One region of the Comamonas sp. C11 genome, then DNA from elsewhere that is predicted to be linked to it. Evidence: riboswitches for the same ligand, from Rfam matches in the RefSeq annotation. Region 1 holds a riboswitch; each other region holds the start of a gene.
The links. Region 1 has a riboswitch for thiamine pyrophosphate ahead of thiC (phosphomethylpyrimidine synthase ThiC). Riboswitches for the same ligand answer to the same signal wherever they lie in the genome.
Positions count from the first base shown of each region.

Region 2: another riboswitch for thiamine pyrophosphate. It lies ahead of NOX35_RS16695 (FAD-dependent oxidoreductase); the one in region 1 lies ahead of thiC (phosphomethylpyrimidine synthase ThiC).
Region 3: another riboswitch for thiamine pyrophosphate. It lies ahead of NOX35_RS11580 (long-chain fatty acid--CoA ligase); the one in region 1 lies ahead of thiC (phosphomethylpyrimidine synthase ThiC).

Region 1 covers NZ_CP101743.1:4,176,403-4,179,705, forward strand. The annotation lists gene thiC (phosphomethylpyrimidine synthase ThiC) at 1-1,857, opposite strand, end outside; TPP riboswitch at 2,116-2,233, opposite strand; gene NOX35_RS19110 (nitroreductase) at 2,303-2,974, opposite strand; gene NOX35_RS19115 (ABC transporter substrate-binding protein) at 3,156-3,303, shown strand, end outside.
Region 2 covers NZ_CP101743.1:3,633,667-3,636,969, reverse strand. The annotation lists gene NOX35_RS16705 (thiazole synthase) at 1-290, opposite strand, end outside; gene thiS (sulfur carrier protein ThiS) at 450-647, opposite strand; gene NOX35_RS16695 (FAD-dependent oxidoreductase) at 754-1,848, opposite strand; TPP riboswitch at 1,912-2,073, opposite strand; gene thiD (bifunctional hydroxymethylpyrimidine kinase/phosphomethylpyrimidine kinase) at 2,139-3,011, shown strand; gene NOX35_RS16685 (SH3 domain-containing protein) at 3,079-3,303, opposite strand, start outside.
Region 3 covers NZ_CP101743.1:2,521,548-2,524,850, reverse strand. The annotation lists gene NOX35_RS11585 (acyl-CoA reductase) at 1-1,236, opposite strand, end outside; gene NOX35_RS11580 (long-chain fatty acid--CoA ligase) at 1,233-2,327, opposite strand; TPP riboswitch at 2,398-2,489, opposite strand; gene NOX35_RS11575 (TonB-dependent receptor) at 2,800-3,303, shown strand, end outside.

The sequences.
Region 1 (3,303 bases):
CATGCCTGCGACCAGTGCCTGCTCTTCGGCAATGCCCTTGGCGGCAGCAAAATCGCGCACTTCCTGGGTGATTTTCATGGAGCAGAACTTGGGTCCGCACATGGAGCAGAAATGGGCCACCTTGGCGCTGTCCTTGGGCAGGGTCTCGTCGTGGTAGGCCTGGGCCGTGTCGGGGTCCAGGCCCAGGTTGAACTGGTCCTGCCAGCGGAAGTCGAAGCGCGCCTGAGACAGCGCATCGTCACGCGAGCGCGCGCCCGGATGGCCCTTGGCGACATCGGCGGCATGGGCCGCAATCTTGTACGCGATGATGCCCTGCTTGACGTCGTCGCGGTCGGGCAGGCCCAGATGCTCCTTGGGCGTGACATAGCACAGCATGGCCGTGCCGAACCAGCCGATCATGGCCGCACCGATGGCCGAAGCGATATGGTCGTAGCCAGGGGCGATGTCTATGGTCAGCGGGCCCAGGGTGTAGAACGGAGCCTCGTGGCAGTGCTTGAGCTGCTCGGTCATGTTCTGCTGGATCATGTGCATGGGCACATGGCCCGGGCCTTCGATCATGGTCTGCACATCGTGCTTCCAGGCGATCTGCGTCAGCTCGCCCAGCGTGGCCAGTTCGGCAAACTGTGCTTCGTCGTTGGCGTCCGAAGCGCAGCCGGGACGCAGGCCGTCGCCCAGCGAGAAGCTGACGTCGTACTGCTTCATGATGTCGCAGATGTCTTCGAAATGCTCGTAGAGGAAGCTTTCGCGATGATGGGCCATGCACCACTTGGCCATGATGGAGCCGCCACGCGAGACGATGCCGGTGCGACGCTGCGCCGTGAGGTGGATATAGGCCAGGCGCACCCCGGCGTGGATGGTGAAGTAGTCCACGCCCTGCTCTGCCTGCTCGATCAGCGTGTCGCGGAAGATGGGCCAGGTCAAGTCTTCGGCAATGCCGCCGACCTTCTCCAGCGCCTGGTAGATGGGCACGGTGCCGATGGGCACGGGCGAGTTGCGCACAATCCAGTCGCGTGTGGTGTGGATGTTCTTGCCGGTGGACAGATCCATGACATTGTCCGCCCCCCAGCGAATGGCCCAGACCAGCTTTTCCACCTCTTCCTCGATGCTGGAGGTCACGGCCGAATTGCCGATGTTGGCGTTGATCTTGACCTTGAAATTGCGGCCTATGGCCATGGGCTCGATTTCAGGATGGTTGATATTGGCCGGAATGATGGCGCGGCCGCGCGCCACTTCGTCGCGCACGAATTCGGGTGTGATGATCTTCGGGATCGATGCGCCCAGGCTGTTGCCGGCCAGGCGCAGCTCGCGCGCCGCGTCCTGCTGGTACTGCGCCATCCATTCGCGGCGGCCGTTCTCGCGCAGGGCCACATACTCCATCTCGGGCGTGATGATGCCGCGCTTGGCATAGTGCATCTGGGTCACGTTCTGGCCGGATTTGGCACGGCGTGGCTGGCGCTGCAGCGCGGCCGCCTCGGCACGCAGCTGGGCCACGCGCGCATCTTCCTCACCGCGCTTGCCGCCGTCGTCCAGCGCCACGCGCTGGCGACCCACATAGTATTCGCTGTCGCCGCGCGCTTCGATCCAGGCACCGCGCACACTGGGCAGGCCCTGGCGCACGTCGATCTGCACGGCGGGGTCGGTATAGGGGCCCGAGGTGTCGTAGACGCTGACCTGCTCTCCATTGGTGAGCGCAATATCGCGCACCGGCACACGCAGCTGCGGATGCAGCGCGCCGCTCAGATAGCTCTTGGTCGATGACGGAAACGGCTGGCGCGACTGGGCCAGCAGCTCGGCAAAACGAGCGGCATCGGGGGCATGGCCTGCAGCAGGCGTGAAAATGGAATCAGGGGCGTTCATCGCAGTCTCCTCAAAGCGGTTGAAATGCATCAAACGCTCCGTGGAATGCGGCCCTGCTCTGATCTTGCCCTGCACTGGCCCGGTCCCGAATGGGTGTCCGGCCTATGCCGCTGAGTTCTGCAACTTCAGCCCTGACCTCCACGCACCGGGCTGCCCGAAAAAGACAAAACCCCAGTGCGCGAGGCGCCTGGGGTTTGCTGTGCCCATGGTTTTCAGGGCTGGCACTGATGCCGGCTGTCCTGTCCATCCATCGGCCCTGCGTCAGGGTCCCGCTCTTCTTCCGCCGGTATGAACCGGATCAAGTTCGTCGGGTTCGCCTGCACTGTTTTCACAGTGACTGGCATCTCAGCGCTTTTGCACACCCCGGAGCTGTACGCAGTATAGGCTGGTTTTGCCGCAATTTGCGCACCATTGAAGCTGTTTAACTATCCTGACCCTCAAGCGCCTAATCCGCAGCCTCGTCTAGCCCTTTCAGCACCAGCCATTCATGGCTGGCCGCACGGCTTGCGCGCCACTGGTTGATAGGTGCGCTGACATCCTCGTAGCCCAGGGCAATGCCAAAGGCAATCTGGTAGCCATCCGGCAATGCCAGCTGTTCGATCAGCATATCGTTGTACATGCGCCAGAAGCCCTGGGCACAAGTGGCCAGACCTTTTTCCACGGCCAGCAGCATGAAGGACTGCAGATAGATGCCCAGATCCACCCATTGCGCATAGCCCATGCGTTCCTCCACGGCCACAAAAATGCCTACGGGCGCACCGAACATCTGGCCGTTCTTGGCCAGCTGGGCCAGACGTGCAGCCTTGTCCTCGCGGCCGATATTGATTGCGCGGTACAGATCTTCTCCGTTTTCAAAGCGGCGACTGCGGTAGGGCTCCCACAAACCGGGTGGATAGGACAGGCCGGGGCGCTGCACGGCCTCGGTCTGCCTGGCCTTGGCGCACAGATCCTTGAGCGCCTGTCCGCCCACGGCGGTCACACGCCAGGGTTGCATATTGCCGCCGGACGGCGCCTGCGCGGCTGTCTCCAGCAAGTCCCGCACCGTGGCAGCAGCCACGGCCTGCGGCAGAAAAGCGCGCACCGAACGACGCTGCTGCAATGCTTGACGAATATCCATTTCTTCTTCTTTCCTAAATCGCTGCCCTGCAGTGTAGAAGCTTGCAGCATTTTCCCGAGTCGCCGCGGATACCTTGTCGCTGCCCCGGTGCTTGCCCTGATGGCGCGCCCTGCTCCAGCTGCGACCATGCTGGCTGCCCGTCGCAGTGACCGGGTACTCACCACCTCAGGAGATGACTCTGATGAAGCCTCGTTCTGTTTGCTCCGCTCCCGTTTTTTCCGCAAGAACATTGACGCTGGCACTGGGATGCCTGCTGACCGCTGCAGGCGCTCAGGCGCAGGACAGGATTCGCATCGGCTTCATCACCGATATGTCGGGCCTCTATGCCG
Region 2 (3,303 bases), 540 kb from region 1:
TCACGCGCCATCTGGGCCGTGGTCACGGCCTCCTGGATGGTCATGCAGCCTGCCGTGTTGGGCAGCACGGGCACGTTGAGCTTGCGCAGCAGCTCCCAGAAGCTGGCACCTGTCTCGGCGGCATTGCTGCCCTGGCGGCGCAGCGAGGCCGTGACCATGGCGGGCCTGGAGCGTTCTACAGCGGCTTCGAGAATCGCCGGCGAGGGGTAGCGCGAGGTGCCCAGCAGCAAGCGGCTTTCAAAACGCTGGCCGTAGAGAACCAGCGCGTCGTCGGTAGTTTTGGTATTCATGATTTATCTATATCTCTTGTCTTTGTACCGCAATGCGCGTGAAGCCCAGTGAGCCTCAAAAAGGCATGTGCCAAGTCAGTGACACCGAGCAAGAGCCGCCTCGCCGCGAGGGTGTCGTCCCCTGGGGGAAGGCGCGAAGTGACTCAGGGGGATTCATGTCTAGCCGCCTGTCACCGGAGAGATGACTTCCATCCTGTCGCCCTCATTGAGCGCATGGTCGGCGTACTGCGTCTTGGGCACGAACACCGTGTTGACCGCCACGGCAAACGGGGGCCTGGCCTGCATCTGCGCCAGCGCATCGGCCACGGTGGCATGGGCTGGCAGCTCGGTGGCTTGCTGGTTGAGAGTGATCTTCATGGCATGGAAACGGAAAATAAAGCGGGTGCTAAGTTAAACCTCTGCACGGCGGCGCTTGCGTGCGCCAGGGGTGCAAGTGCTGTGCGCCAAAGTTCGGGCTCGCAGTTCAGCCACGATGCACGGCGACATCGAACTCGCGCGCCAGTGGCGAGTCATTGTGGTCCAGCAGCTCCAGCACCACGTCCAGCATGGCGGGCGAGATCATGAAGCCGTGACGGTAGAGGCCGTTGACTTCCATGACACGTGGAGTCAGCAGACGCACGGCGGGCAGATTATCGGGCAGGGTGGGGCGGCACTGGGTGGCGATCTCCACTATGCGGCCTTCGGCAAAGCCGGAGTGAACGGTATAGGCCGCGCTCAGCAGCTCCAGCGTGGAGCGCACGCTGGCTGGCGACATATCGTCGGACTCGATTTCGGTCGCGCCAATCACGAACAGATGATCTTCCTTGGGCGCGATATAGATGGGGTAGCGTGGATGGATCAGGCGTGTGGGCCGCTGCAGCGTGACTTCGGGCGCATGGATGCGCACCACCTCGCCGCGAATGCCGCGCAGCTGCTTCCACTGGGTGCGGGCCCCCAGGCCCCGGCAGTCGAACACGAAGTCCGGCTGGCCAGCCTCGCCGGGGCGGAAGTCGCTGATTTCGCGTGGGCTGTCCCAGTGCAGCTTCACACCCAGCGCGGTGAGCTTGTCGACCAGCGCCGTCAGCAGCTGGCGGTTGTCCAGCTGGCCTTCGCCGGGCAGATAGACGGCCTGGTTGAAGCGTCCCTGCAGCGCGGGCTCGCAGTCCTGCAGTGCCGCGCCGGTCTTCTCCTGCATGGCCGGCAGGCTGGGGTTGATGCGCCGGTTTTTCTCCAGCAGGCCGAAAAAGCGCGCCGCGTCGCCCTGGTCCTGACGGTGCCAGAGAATCAGCGTGCCGTTTTGCTGCAGGAACACGTGCTGCTCAAGCTGGGCTATCAGCTCGGGCCAGCGCTTGAGCCCATGCTGGCCCATGCGCACCACGCCGGGCTCGGTAATGGCCGACTCGGCCAGCGGAGCCAGCATGGCGGCCGCCACGCGCGCGGCTGCGCCATCGCCTAGCGGGCCGTGGGCGTCATAGAGGTCGATGGCATGACCGCGCTGGGCCAGGGCCAGCGACAGCAGACGGCCCATGAGGCCGCCGCCGAGAATTGCGATCTTTGAAGAAGCTTGTAGCAATGACATGTGCAAATCGTTTTCCATCCGGACACAGGAACAGGGCCATGTGCAGGACAAAACGCGGCATGCCTTGCGGCTTGTGAAACTCCCCACGCCAGCATGACCTGGATCGGGTGCAGGGGGCACAGGGCACGGATGGTGCTCTGGTGCGCAGCCGGTGGCTGTCGCGGCCCCAGGGTGTTTCTCAGTCCACGCAGGCTGCTTGCCTGCGGGACACCCCTGTTTCGTCCGTTGGACATTACAGCACAACCGCAAACTGCGCGCATTGACCATGCGCATGGGCGATAATTTTTGCCATGACTGTGATTGCTTCATCCTCCATCCCCGGCGCCGCAAAAAAGCGCTATGCACGCGTGCTCTCCATCGCCGGCTCGGACAGCGGCGGTGGCGCCGGCATCCAGGCCGACCTCAAGACCTGCGCGGCTCTGGGCTGCTACGGCATGACGGCAATCACGGCCATCACCGTGCAGAACACGCTGGGCGTGACGGGCATTCACGGCATTCCGCTGGATACCGTGCGCGGCCAGATCGATGCCGTTGTGCAGGACATAGGCGTCGATGCCGTCAAGATCGGCATGCTGGCAACCCCCGATGTGGTGAGTGTGGTGGCGGATGCGATTCGTCGCCACGGGATCAGGAACGTGGTGCTGGACCCCGTGATGGTGGCCACCAGCGGCGATCGCCTGATCGTTCCCGAGACGGCTCAGGCACTGGTCCAGGAGCTGTTCCCTCTGGCGACGGTGATTACCCCTAATCTGGATGAAGCAGCTTTGCTGCTGGGTCGCAACATCGACGGCATTGGAGCGCTGGATGCGGCCGTGGCCGATCTGCTGGCCATGGGGGCGCCGGCGGTGTTGCTCAAGGGTGGGCATCTGAGCGGCGATCTGGTCATGGATGTGCTGGGCCGGCAAGGCCGGCAGGCAGGCGACTATCTGCGCCTGCAGTCGCAGCGCATCGTCACCCATAACGGCCATGGCACGGGTTGCACGCTGTCGTCGGCGATTGCATCTTTCCTGGCCCAGGGGCTGGAGCTGGAGGCCGCAGTGACCGAGGCGCGCCGCTATATTCTGGGCGCCATCGAGGCGGGAGCCGAGGTCTATACGGGCCAGGGCCACGGCCCCCTCAATCATGGCTATGCGCCGCGTGCACAGCTGATCGTCGAAGGCTGATTGCCGACGCCCGCAAAAAAGGCCTGCTGCTGCAGGCCTTTGGCTTTGGTGGGCCCGGGCTCGGGGATTACCAGCCCCAGACCAGATTCTTGGCCACCCAGCCGCTCTGGCCGTTGCTGCGCTGGACCTGGGCCCAGCTGCCTTGCTTTTTCAGCGTCTGCAGCACCTCATGCTGCTCCAGCTTGCCTACCCGGTTGTGCTTCTGGCCAGGGCCGGAGCGCAGATTGGCCGTGCGCGCCGTCACCACCATATGCGGGCTCTTGCTGGTCAGCGGGGCGTGGACCCAGCCCAG
Region 3 (3,303 bases), 1.7 Mb from region 1:
ACGCTGAGCGGCCACCACGGGCAGCACGGCATCGAGCCGATCCACAGCCACCACGGCAATCGTGCGGTACAGCGCTGTCGGTGCCAGAGGCTGAAGACTCTCGCTGTAGGCCACGCTCCAAGGCGCATCCACAGGCCCCAGCAGTTGGTGAGCTTCACCGCCCCACTCCATGTTCTGCTGCCAGCGGGCCAGCGCCGCCCCTTCTTCCAGATCCAGCTCGCGGCGTGCGAATCGTCGCTGCAGATTGGCAAGCTCGGCCGCCAGATAGTCGGCAAAAGCACGCGGCGAGATCGGCGCTCCACTCTGTACATAGAACACATGGGGCGAGTAGCAGCCCTGCTGGTCGTAGCGCATCACGTCCCAGGCTGCCAGCCTTGCCATGGCCGGAGCCTTGAGCGTATCCAGCGCCTGCGCGCCGATCAGGCCAAAGCCCAGCTTGTGGCCATGGGGCAAAAAGCGCGTCGTCACGGGCAGGCGACGGCGCAGCGCATCCAGCGTCTGGTTGCCGCCATAGGCCAGCACCGTATCGGCCTGGGCATAGAGAGCGTCGGCCTCTTCGCCACCTGCACCGCGCCACCACACCACGGCCAGGCAATCGGCCAGCGGCGGGTGGACCTCGGCCAGCAAGCGCGCAAACCATCCCGCAAACAAGGGCTCGGCACTGGCCAGCTTGCCAATCGCAGGGGCCTTGACCAGCAAGCCACAGATCAGACTCCACAGTGACAGCGCAGGCACGTTGCCAGCCCAGCTATGCACCAGCAGATCCGGGCCGAAAGCACGTACGGCCCCGCCCTTGGCTGTCGGTTGAAAACCATCGAGTACTGCCGGATTGGCAAAATCCTCGGCCACAAAGCGCTTGAGCTGCGCCGCACGAAAGGTCTTGAAAAATCCTGTCAGCCCCAACCGCACCATATCGGCGTCATAGCCGCTGACCACGGGCAGCCAGGCTTCAGCCTGCTGGCGGTAGATATCGTTGCGATCCAGCAGACGGGCCATCGCACGATCGACGGCATCGATGATCTCGGCCACCGGCATGGGACGCAGATGGATGGCCGCAGCTGTACGCACACGACTGGCCAGTGCCTGCATCTGCGGCGCCGTCAGCACGGGAACGCAGACTTCCAGCCCCCGGCCGTTCCCAGACTTGAAGTCCAGCGTCTGCCACTGCACTTCATCATCGCCGAGGCCAGGCAGATAGCCAGCCCTGATGCGCTGTAGCTTGCGCTGCTCGCTCATGCGCCGGCAGCTTTCACAAACTCTTCAACCGCCAGCGAGCAGCCCTTGGCTGCGGCACCCTCGGCCCGCCCCAGCAGCAAAAAGCCGTCTTTTTCCTGCTGGCCGGCCCACAGGCCCACATCCTCGGTCAGGATGGTGGTCACCGCGTTGTAGTTGGCCAGATCGCAATGCACCAGAATGCCGCGCTCACCAGCTGCCACGTCCCTGCCGGTGATCGGCTCGACCAGACGCGAACGGATCCAGTGCGGACCGGACTTGACCGAAGGCAGCACCGCATTGCCATCGTCATAGAACTGGGTGCTCAGCTCCGTCATGCCATACATATTGATGCACAGACTGCGGGGCACGCCCAGCAGCTGGGAAAGCTCGGCATAGAACTGCTCGAGCGGCAGCTCGCGCGACTGCCCCTTGTAGCCACCCGTATCCAGCACGCGGCTGCCTGCGGGCAGGCGAAAGCTGCGGCCCTGCGCACGCAGGGCATCCATCACATGGACCAGGCTGAAGCTCGCGCCCAGCAGGGCAAAGGGCTGGCCGCTGCGCTCGGACTCTGCCAGCGCGGCACACAGGGCCGGCATGTCCAGCCCTTCCGAGTTCAGGTAGTAGCGGCTGCCGGCCGAACCGAATTCGGACCGGGCCAAGGCCAGATAGTGAGCCAGCGAGGAATTGGGCATGGCCTGCTCATCGGGAAACAGAATGCCCATGGACATGCGCTCCAGACCCTGCATGAAACGCCTGGAGAAATAGCGCTTCATGGACAGGTCGTAGACCTCGAGCTGCGGATGGAAATGACGTCCACGTGCGGCGCGGCCCGTGGTGCCGCTGGTCATGAATACGCGCTCGGCGGGCGACGGCGGCTCGCTGCGCAGTTCCATGGCCTTGAAGGCATCGATGGGCACGGCCGGAACATCGCGCCAGCTCCTGACATTGCGCAGCGTGGCGCCGCGTCGCTGGCAAAAGCTGCGAAACGGCGCATTGCATTCGTACTGGTAGGCGAAAAGGCGCAGGGCGAGTTGATTGAACTGGTCGTCGGTACAGTCATCCATTGCGATGAAAGCAAGCAGATCGGCGACCAGCGAAGCGGCCTTGTCCATGAAATTCCTTCGAGAGCGGGGACATCATGCTCCGAAGGCTTGCTGACCATGCGAGAACGCACTGCCCTGAGGTCAGCTTGCAAGCTCTTCTTCCGCCGGTATGAACCGGGTCAAGTTCGCGGGTGTAGATCTCAGCACTGGCGTGCACCCCGGAGCGCGGCGCCATCTTACCCCAACGGCATCGCTGCAAGGAGGCTGAGCTGCCGCATGAAAGTCGCGTCACTTGTAACCTGGGGTAAGGCTCCAGCAAGGACAAGAAGGACATCCAGGGCAAAAACATCAAAACACTGCTGCCCAAATACAATCGACCCAGCTCCGCAAGCTGTCTGAGACGCAACCTGCCGCGGCGCCGACAATGGTGCTGGTACGACATGCCTGAAAGCGCGGCATGTCGTGGCGATGGACGGCGTCAGCAAAGCTTGCAAGCCATCCAGGGCACTGAATGCCCGCCCCAAGTCCCAGAGATATTCACATGCATTTTTCGCGCCTTTGTCATCTGGCAGGCTGGCCTGTGGCCGCCGCCGGACTGCTGCTAACGGCACAGTCCGCAACAGCCCAGCAAGCCGCCGCCCAGCCGGACCTGCCCCAGTTGTCCGAAGTCACCGTGCGCAGCACCTTGCAGGAGTCCGCGCTTGAGCAGACCCCGGCATCCGTCACCGTGCTCGACGGCGAGCGCATGCGCGAGCGCAATCTGCAGGTCAATCTCTCGGAATCCCTGAGCGCAGCTCCGGGCCTGCAGCTGCAGAACCGCCAGAACTACGCGCAAGACCTGCAGCTGTCGATTCGCGGCTTTGGCGCGCGCTCCACTTTCGGCGTGCGCGGCATACAGATCTATGTGGGCGGCATCCCCTCCACCATGCCCGATGGCCAGGGCCAGACCAACAATATCGATATCGCCTCGCTGGAGCGCGTGGAAGTTCTGCGCGGCCCCTACTCCGCGCTCTACGGCAATGCCTCGGGCGGCGTGATCAATGCC